One region of the Ruegeria sp. K5 genome, then DNA from elsewhere that is predicted to be linked to it. Evidence: riboswitches for the same ligand, from Rfam matches in the RefSeq annotation. Region 1 holds a riboswitch; each other region holds the start of a gene.

What was found. Region 1 has a riboswitch for cobalamin ahead of ACR0MO_RS14690 (hypothetical protein). Riboswitches for the same ligand answer to the same signal wherever they lie in the genome.
Region 2: another riboswitch for cobalamin. It lies ahead of ACR0MO_RS00325 (DUF1636 domain-containing protein); the one in region 1 lies ahead of ACR0MO_RS14690 (hypothetical protein).
Region 3: another riboswitch for cobalamin. It lies ahead of ACR0MO_RS11900 (DUF1636 family protein); the one in region 1 lies ahead of ACR0MO_RS14690 (hypothetical protein).

The regions. Positions count from the first base shown of each region.
Region 1 is NZ_JBQFML010000005.1:127,687-130,956, forward strand. Features, by position in the region: gene metH (methionine synthase) at 1-422, opposite strand, end outside; gene ACR0MO_RS14685 (homocysteine S-methyltransferase family protein) at 419-1,471, opposite strand; gene ACR0MO_RS14690 (hypothetical protein) at 1,686-1,985, opposite strand; cobalamin riboswitch at 2,108-2,319, opposite strand; gene ACR0MO_RS14695 (AbrB family transcriptional regulator) at 2,415-3,270, opposite strand, start outside.
Region 2 is NZ_JBQFML010000001.1:67,905-71,174, forward strand. Features, by position in the region: gene cobW (cobalamin biosynthesis protein CobW) at 1-899, opposite strand, end outside; gene ACR0MO_RS00325 (DUF1636 domain-containing protein) at 896-1,276, opposite strand; cobalamin riboswitch at 1,370-1,588, opposite strand; gene ACR0MO_RS00330 (NAD(P)-dependent oxidoreductase) at 1,692-2,684, shown strand; gene ACR0MO_RS00335 (hypothetical protein) at 3,032-3,270, shown strand, end outside.
Region 3 is NZ_JBQFML010000003.1:146,847-150,116, reverse strand. Features, by position in the region: gene ACR0MO_RS11910 (ABC transporter substrate-binding protein) at 1-445, opposite strand, end outside; gene ACR0MO_RS11905 (ABC transporter ATP-binding protein) at 458-1,234, opposite strand; gene ACR0MO_RS11900 (DUF1636 family protein) at 1,231-1,587, opposite strand; cobalamin riboswitch at 1,687-1,890, opposite strand; gene ACR0MO_RS11895 (D-lyxose/D-mannose family sugar isomerase) at 1,950-2,615, opposite strand; gene ACR0MO_RS11890 (carbohydrate kinase family protein) at 2,634-3,270, opposite strand, start outside.

The DNA.
Region 1 (3,270 bases):
TAGGCCAGACACAGACCCGCGTGATGGCGAAACGCCTCTTCGCCCTCTTTCAGGCTGATCGAGTTCACCACAGGCTTTCCCTGCACGCATTGCAGCCCGGCCTCGATCACCTCCCACTTCGAGCTGTCGATCATGATTGGCACGCGGGCGATATCGGGCTCGGACGCGACAAGGTTCAGGTATTCGACCATCGCCTGTTTGCTGTCGATCAGCCCTTCATCCATGTTGATGTCGATGATCTGAGCGCCGTTTTCCACCTGATCCCGCGCAACGTCCAGCGCGGCGGCATAGTCGCGGTTCACGATCAGCTTGCGAAACCGGGCCGAGCCGGTGACGTTGGTCCGCTCACCCACATTCACAAAGGGGATGTCTGGCGTCAGGACAAAAGGCTCCAGCCCCGAGAGGCGCAGATGACGGGTCATGCGGGTACCTTTCTGGGGGCAAAGGGCGCAACCGCTTCGGCGATCGCGCGGATATGGTCGGGCGTGGTGCCGCAGCAACCGCCGACCACGTTGACGATGCCATCGCGGGCAAACTCTTCGACCTGAGCGGCGGTCTGGTTCGGTGTTTCGTCATACTGGCCGAACTCATTCGGCAGGCCCGCGTTGGGGTAGGCGCAGGTCAGGGCGGTCGCCACGCCCGAAATCTCGGCCATATGCGGGCGCATGGATGCAGCGCCAAGGGCGCAGTTCAGCCCGACGGTGAAAGGGCGCGCATGGGCGACCGAGTGCCAGAAGGCGGTGGGTGTCTGGCCAGAAAGCGTCCGGCCCGAGGCATCGGTGATCGTGCCCGAGATCATCAGCGGCAGGCGACGTCCGGCCTTGGCGAAGCTCTCGAAAGCCGCAAAAATCGCCGCCTTGGCGTTCAGCGTGTCAAAGATCGTCTCGATCAGGATCAGGTCAGAGCCTCCTTCGATCAGCCCGTCGATCTGCTGGCCATAGGCTATGCGCAGATCATCAAAACTGACGGCGCGGTATCCGGGATCGTTCACATCCGGGCTGATCGAGGCCGTCCGGTTCGTCGGCCCCACAGCCCCGGCCACAAACCGGGGTTTGCCGTCCTCAGCCGTGGCCCGGTCCGCCGCGCGCCGCGCCACCTGCGCGCCTGCGACGTTCAGATCATGCACCGCAGCCTCCAGCCCGTAATCGGCCTGCGCGATGGTGGTTGAGGAAAAAGTGTTGGTTTCAAGGATGTCCGCCCCGGCCATTGCGAATTCATACTGTATATCCTCAACCGCCTGCGGCTGGGTCAGCACCAACAGGTCGTTGTTGCCCTGTTGCGGATGATCCGGGTGATAGTGATGCCGACAGCCGGGGCCATGGATGTGACCGTTGGCGGTAAAATCCTCTTCGGTCATGTTCAGCGTCTGGATCATTGTGCCCATGGCCCCGTCAAGGATCAGGATGCGCTGGGCAGCCAATGCGCGCAGCGTCGCGAGCGCGGGTGTGTCGGGCAAGGTAAAGTCAAGCATTCGCGGTATCCAATCGGCTGTGTGGGCCGAAGGTATAGCGCGTTGGCATTATGAGGTGAAATGATTGTTATTCGACTAAATTATGAGTTTGCGTCATAATGCACCTTGTTCGGCGTGCAAATCCAACGAAATCACTAATAAGCAGTCAAAGCTTTGCCTGGCCAAAATCGTCCAAAATGCGGGCGATGGCACAGGCTGAACTGCCCGCATGAGGTCATAAGGCGGCGCGGCGCGCGCGATGGCCCCCTCGGCGCTGTTTTGCGGGCAGGGCCAGGAACAATGGTTCCAGGGGCATCTGCATGGATCTGGCCAGCAGGTCGCAGAACACAGCGATGGCGGGTGAGGTCTCGGCAAACGGTTTGGCCTTGGCCAAAGCAATCCGCGCCTGCGCATGGTAGTTCGCGGAACCGGGCAGGCCGCCCAGCCATTGCATATAGCCCATCTGCCCCAGCTCTTGCGCGCGCTGCGGAGGCACGTGGCCGGTGTCCAGTTGGGAAATGGTCAGGTCAAGCATAACGACGCCCTCCGCGCTTTTGGGCGGCTTGTGTGGGGCATCAACAGTGATGTCTGGCCAGTGCGGTCCATCTCTTGTCGCTCCGTCCACGGGCACCCCGCCCGAGTTAAGGTGACTGCGGCACATATGCGCCGGAGATGGCAGGTCTCCTGACTTGCGGTTCATCGCTGTCCCCGTCCTTCCCGGACAACCCAAGCGGGGTCATCCAGTGGTCTGTCGGGGGTCGCTGGCCGCTTACAGTTGCGGGGGCAGTTGCGGCCTTGGGCGTTTGCCCGCACCGCATTCCCTTTTCAGCCGACTCAGAGCGTCGGACACCATCGGCTGCACAGTCTCATAAGGCCAAAGCCCTGTCTACTGGTGCCAGCAAAGCACGCAGCGTCGGATTGCAACCCGGAAGGAATTGAATCCAAATCAAACTGCGAAACCCCTCTAATCCCGAGAGCGGGACCAGCGCACCAGAAGACTGGCCGCGATGGGCGCGCCGATGATCACCAGAACGATCCGTGTCAGGTGGTGGGTAATGACAAACCCGAGATCCGCGCCCGAGACGATGGCCAAGACCGTCATTTCAGCCTGCCCGCCGGGGGCATAGGCTAGGAAGGCCTCAATCGGTTGCCCGAACCCCAACGTGGTCACAAGGGCCGTGAAGGCCGCCGCAAGTATGGCCAACACAACAACATAGGCGCAGCCCGCCGCCACAACTTTGCGCAGCTCGACCCATGTGACACCGATAAATTTTACGCCGATGGTGCAGCCGATAAAGAATTGCGCGACAAGGATCGCCTCGCGCGGTGGGCGGGTGTGGATGAAATCGCCCAGTGACAAGGCCGCAGTCAGGATCATCGGGCCCAGAATGGACGCTCCGAACAGGCCGATCCGCTCACCGCCTTTCCAGCCGACAATGGCGGCCACGACCATCAGCGCCAGTTCGTGCAAGGGCAGGTCGCGGGCGGGTTCGCCAATGGGGTTGGTCAGGTCAGCGTCGTAGAACAGGGTCAGGAACAACGGGGCGAGCGTCACGATGATCAGCACGCGCGTGCCATGGATCAGGGACAGGGCGCGCGGATTGGCACCGGCCTCGGTGCCGAAGATGATCATGTCCTGCAACCCGCCGGGCATCGCGGCGTAAAAGGCCGTTTTGTCGTCAAAGCCCCAGACCTTGCGAAAGAACGGCACCCCGACCAAAGCGATCAATAGGATGAAGGGCGGGATCAGAGCAATTGACGCTGCCATTTTCGGCAGTTGGCCAAACAGATCAGGCGTGATCGAAGCCCCCACCGCCACG
Region 2 (3,270 bases), on a different contig from region 1:
ACCAGCAGACGCATGGGTTTGCCCTGAACGGCGGCATAGCCCTTGACGCGCAGGATGTTCAGCTCATTCGCCAGACGTTCGATCTTGGCGACCAGATCGGCGGGTTCGGTCTGTTCCGGCAGTTCGACGATGATGCTTTCGAAATCGTCATGCTCGTGGTCGTGGTGGCCGTCGTGATGCGACGGTCGAGCGTCCATGTCATCCTCGGCGGCGGCCTCAAGGCCCAGCACGACGCGCACGTCCACGGCACCTTCGGCCACTTCAACCACGGGCAGAGGGCGCGGGGCTTCGGCCGCGATGATTTCTTTGGCTTTCGCCACACCTTCGGGACCGGCCAGATCGGGTTTGGTCAGCAGGATGATGTCGGCGCAGGAGATCTGGTCCTCGAACACCTCCGACAAAGGTGTTTCGTGGTCGATCGAGTCATCGGCCAAGCGCTGGGCATCCACCGCCTCGACATTCGGGGCGAAGCGACCGGCGGCGACAGCCTCGGCATCTGCCAAGGCGATCACGCCGTCCACGGTGATCTTCGACCGGATATCGGGCCAGTCGAACGCCTTCAGCAGCGGTTTCGGCAGGGCGAGGCCTGAAGTTTCGATCAGGATATGATCCGGGCGCGGCTCCAGCGCCATCAGCGCCTCGATGGTGGGGATGAAGTCATCGGCCACGGTGCAGCAGATGCAGCCATTGGCCAGTTCCATGATGTTTTCCGCCGGGCAATCCGGGATCGCGCAGGATTTCAGGATGTCGCCATCAACGCCCACATCGCCGAACTCGTTGACCACCACGGCCAGACGTTTGCCTTGCGGGTTCTGCATCAGATGCTTGACCAGCGTCGTTTTGCCCGAGCCCAGAAAGCCGGTGATGACGGTGACGGGGAGTTTTTCGAGGTTGCTCATTTCAGGGCTCCAATCGGGGGAATGCGCGAGGCGCAGTTTTTGCGAAAATGTTCGGGGCGCTCGCGCCATTTGACCAAGCCGTCCTCGGTGGCCAGATACTTAGTCGCACCGTCGACGATGACGTCAACGTGATCGGTTTCGTTGAGGTTCTCATAGACAAAAGTCCAGCGATCCGGCCCGCCGCGCAGCACGATGGAGCAGCCCTGATCGCAGTTCGACAGGCATTCGACGGCTTTCAGCGTGACGCCCTCGGGCAGATCCGCCTGTTCCAGCGCTTTGTGCAGCAATGTGCCGGGGCGCTGGTCATCATCCTCGATGGGCAGACCACGGCGGCACGTGGTGCAGACCAGCAGCTCGACCGGCGCAGTCTCGGTCATGTCTCTCATCCCCCCAAATCCTCTTCGCGGGGGACGGGGTTTCATGCGGGCCACGCGATGCACATGGACCCGACACCGGAACACCCCGCCCGGTTTCAACTTCGGGTGCTGGCAGGTCTCCCGGCTTGCGGATGTCAGAGGCCCGGTTCGTCTGGCTCCTCTGTCGGATGTCCCGCCTTCCCGGCTTTGCAGCCAGTGGCATTGGGCACCCTCTCCGGTCACGGTCGCGGGGGCGGCTGCGTTTGGCGGATAATCCGTTGACGCATTCCCTTTTCATCGGCTGTCGCCGACACCAACGACAGGGACATGCGGTACGTGCGGGCAGGTTGTCAAGCGCGATGCGACCACCATCGCGTGGCTAGGATGAAAAGCGACCTGCCAGCGTCGCTGGGCGGCATGACGCGGTGCACGCGACATGGTCGCATACCGGAAAACACGCAGGGAGACGCGAATAATGAAAGTTGGGTTCATCGGACTTGGAAATGTGGGCGGAAAACTCTCGGGCTCGTTGCTGCGCAACGGGATCGACCTGACGGTCCATGACCTGAATGCAGACCTGGTGGCAGAGTTCGTCGAAAAAGGCGCAAAGGCCGCCGAAAGCCCGGCCCAGCTGATGCGCGATTGCGACGCGGTGATCACCTGCCTGCCATCGCCTGCCGCCTCGGACGCGGTGATGCAAGAGATGTTGCCCGAGGTCGGCCCCGGCAAAATCTGGATGGAGATGTCCACCACCGACGAGGCCGAGGCCAAGCGGCTGGGTGCCATGGTCATCGAGCGGGGCGGGGCGGCAGTTGATTGCCCGGTTTCCGGCGGATGCCACCGGGCGGCAACCGGTAATATCTCGATCTTCGCGGGCTGTGACCGCGATACCTTTGAGCGAATCCTGCCTTTCCTGACAACGATGGGCCGTCGGGTGCTGCATACGGGCGATCTGGGCTCGGCCTCGGTTCTGAAAGTTCTAACCAACTATCTGGCAACCGCCAACCTGATCACCTGCGCCGAAGCGCTGGTGACCGCCAAAGCCGCCGGGATGGACCTGAACACGACCTATGAGGCGATCAAGATCTCGTCCGGTACGTCGTTTGTGCATGAGACCGAAAGCCAGGTCATCCTGAACGGCTCGCGCGATATTTCCTTCACAATGGACCTTGTCAAAAAGGATATCGGCCTGTTTCAGGACGTCGCCGACCGCGCGGGTGTCCCGCTTGAGATCAACCCGATCATGATCAAGATCTTCGAGGACGGCATCGCACGCTACGGCGAACGCGAACTGTCGCCCAACATCATCAAACGCCTGGAAGACGCCACCGGCCTCGACATCCGCGCGCCCGGCTTTCCACCTGAAATGCAGGACGATGAACCTGAAGAACCGGGTTATGAGGTTATCCCGGCGGGGCGCGATTCCTAAGAGGGGCGCGCTTTCGTCTTTGCGTCGCGAGGTGAAGGTATTGAAGGAAGTGGAGGCGAGTACCGGAATCGAACCGGTGTACACGGATTTGCAATCCAGAAAGAGATAAAGCAAAAACAACGACTTAGGGGTGCAAAATGCCCCCTGACAAAAAGTGAACAAAAAGCGAAAGTTTCAAAGCCAAGTTCGCCGGTTCAAAACGAAAAAGGCCCCGTCACAGCGGCAACTGTGAACCGGGGCCAAATAGAAAAAGCCTGTCAGCTTTCGAAAGACATTAGCACGGGCCACTACCGCTCCGCAAACGCTCAGTCGGCTTTTTCCTGGCCTCTGACCGGTGAGGTGATCCAATGAGCTGGCGCATAGCGAATGAATGCGCCGAGCGCCGCTTTGGCAGCGCCGCCCGCAAGCAGATTATCATGTTCCTGGCCGACAAAGCGAGCGATGACGGCTCCGGCATCTGGTGTTCCAAGGGGACGATCCAGCGCCACACAGAGCTTAGCGAGAGCACGGTCAAGCGCACCATTATCGATTTCCTGCGAGAAGGCATTCTGATTGAGACGGGGCGGCGGCACTGCAAGAATGGCTA
Region 3 (3,270 bases), on a different contig from region 1:
TGGCTTCGGGGCGGTCCTTGTTCAGGTGAACGCAGCTTTCGGTCAGGACCATGGTTTTGATGCCAAAGGGTTCCAGCGTGTCGGGGGTGACTTCGCCACCCGGCTGCATGCCGTAATACCAACCGGCAAAGAACATATCCGGCTCGACCGCGACCAGATTTTCGACGGTGGGGTATTTGGGCGCCAGTTCCGGGATGTCACCGCGTTTTGCATCGAAATCCGGGCTGGTCTTGTACCAGCCGGTAATGCCGGTCAGGCCGACAATCTTGTCCTGCAAACCCAGCGCAAAGGCCATGTCGGTCATGTTCATGTCGTGCACGACAATCCGCTCGGGCGTGCCGTCGAACACCAGTGGTTCTCCGCAATTGTCGACGGTCACTTCATGTGCCGCCGCACCACTCGCGAGGCCCGAAACAAGGACTACGGACCAGAATTTCTGCATCATCAAATTCTCCTGTTAAGATGACAGCTTTCGTTTTCGGATATCCAGCGCCGGGATCACGCGCCCTTCGTGCTGGAAACACAGGTAGTCAACGCCAAACGTATCGCGCACACGCTCGGGTGTTAGAACTTCGGGAACCGGGCCGAAGCCGGTCATGCGGGTTGCCTTCATCAAAGCGACATGGGTGGCGAATTCGGGGATCATGACCAGATCGTGCACGATCATCACAACCGTCACGCCTAGTTCGGCCACCAGCGACAGCATGTGGCCCTTGGCGTCGGGGTCGAGGTGGTTTGTCGGCTCGTCCAGAAACAGCAGCGATGGCCTTTGCGCCAGGGCCCGTGCGATATGCGCCCGCTGACGTTCGCCGCCGGACAGACGTTGCATCGGTTTATCGGCCAGCGGGACCAGTTCGGTGATCTCAAGCACCCGCTCAAGATCGGCCTTATGATCCTCGGCTGACCGGTCGGCCTGAATCGGGATTTGCCCAAGGGCCACATAGTCGCGCAGTTTCAGCCTGCCGTCAGGCAGTTCCTGCTGCCCGACCACAGCGATGGTGCGTGCCCGTTCAGGGGCAGATAATTGACGCAGGCTTTGCCCCTTGATCGTCACATCGCCCAAGGCCAGACGTTCGAGGCCACAAAGCAGGTTCAACAGCGTGGTTTTCCCGGCCCCGTTTGGCCCGGCAATGGCCAGGATCGACCCCTCATCCAATGAGAAGGAGACATCCTGTAGCAACACATCCCCATTCAGGGCGTAGTATTCGAGCCCCTTGGCAACCAGAAAACTCATTTCTCGCCCTCTGTCGAAAGGCGCGGCAGACGGGCCAGAGTTTTGAAAAGCAGGGCAGGGGGCCGATCGGTTGCACTGGTCCAGCCGTCGTCACTGTCGCGGAATTGGCGGGCGAAGGCGGCAATCGCGTCCAGATCGGCGGGGCTTTGGATATCGCCGAACAGATACTGCGCCTTGCCTTCGGCTTGCAGCCCAACGGTCATGGGGCGTTCGCACCCTGCCATGCAGGCAATCATTCGGGTCGCAAACCCCGGTGGTAGGGTTGCGTCCAAACTGGCCTTGGCTGCCTTGGCTTCGATTTCACCCTGACAGGTCGAACAGATCAGGACGAAGTGGTCAGCTTGGGATGACATGGCTGTTCCCGCTGCGGAAACCGCGCGAAAAGAAAAAGCCACGCCCGCAGGCGAAAAATTGAGCCATCAAATCCTCCTTCCAGGACACCCCGCCCCGGGTTGGTTGCACAGGTGATGGCAGGTCTCCTGACTTGCGGGTCGTGGCTTGGCCAACCTTCCCGACCTGTTCAAGCCAGTGGTGATTTGGCGTCGCTCTGCGCTTACAGTTGCGGGGGCAGTCACGGATTTGGCCGCAGGGCCGCACCGTATTCCCATTTTCATCCCGCAGGCATCGCTACGGGAACCATCGCTGGTCAGCTAGTCTGTCGCGGATTTAATTGTCAAGCGCTCTGGTCGAGATTTTGGCGGCGCGGACTGAGTGTTTAGTAATCCGCAACCAGCAAAAATTCCGGCGCTGCGTCCTCTTCAATGGTCGCGAACCGGGGGATCGGTTGCTCGAACACATTGTCGGTGCGGTCGTCATTGACGGTTGAGACTTCACCGATCAGACAATCCCCACGCTCGGCCCAGAAGGCATGCCAGATACCGGGCATCAGGGTCACGCTTTCGCCGGGTTTCAGGCGCAGCAATTCGCCGGGCGTGATCGTCACGTCGCAGCCATCGCTGGGCACAACCACCGGATTGTCGCGATCAATGCCGCCTTCGGGGTCCGAGGCGTAGATCTCCATCACCAGATCACCGCCGCCCCGGTTGATAATGTCCTCGGCCTTGATGATATGGCGGTGCATCGGAGATAATTGTTTGTCTCGCGAAATCAGCAGTTTCTCGGCATAGAGCATACCGCGACCCTGGTTCAGATCATTCACGTCGCCATTGCGCAGGGTGAACAGGAACAGGCCCAGCTCATCAAACTTGCCCTGACCGTAATCGGTAATGTCCCAGCCCAACCCTCGGGCGCGGATCGTGTCGGCCTTTGCGCTGCGCATCTGATCAGGGGACCAGTCGGCGAAGGGCGGCAGGACCGCGCCGAAGGATTTGATGAAGGCCTGCGCCTCGGTCTTGATGTCGTTGATGTCGGATCGTTTCATGTCGGTTCCCTCGGGGGATCAAAGCTCATGCGCCCTGGGCGGGTTTGCCCCGGCGCGGGATACGGTGACGGCGGCGACTTCTGCGCCCAGGGACAAAGCCGCGCGCAGGCTATCAGGTGTCAAGGCGCGCAGGCCCTCTTTGCTCAGGTGCCCGGCGCGGTGGAGTTCGGCCAAAACGCCCGCGTTGAACGTATCGCCAGCCCCGACCGTATCGACAACCTGCACCGGTTTGACCGCCACCGAGGTCTCGGACCCGTCCGCCAGATAGCCCGAGGCCCCCTGACTGCCCCGCGTCACAATCACCACCGACGGCCCGGCCTTCAGCAACAAGGGCACCTTCTCGGCATGGGTTTCCGGCCCGGGAATGATCCAATCCAGATCCTCGTCCGAAACCTTGACGATATCGGCCTGCGCGATCATGCGGTTCAGGCGGGTGCGATAGCGGGTCTGATCTTTGATAAAACCCGGCCGGATATTTGGGTCCAGCATCACCGCGCGGTCGCCGCCATGACGGTCGAGCAGCGCGGCATAGGCATCGGCACAGGGTTCACAGGCCAGGCTGATCCCCCCCAGATACAGGGTCGAGGTCGCCAGCAATTGCTGTGGCATATCCTCGGGCTGCAACATTCGCCCCGCCGTGTTTTCATCAACAAAA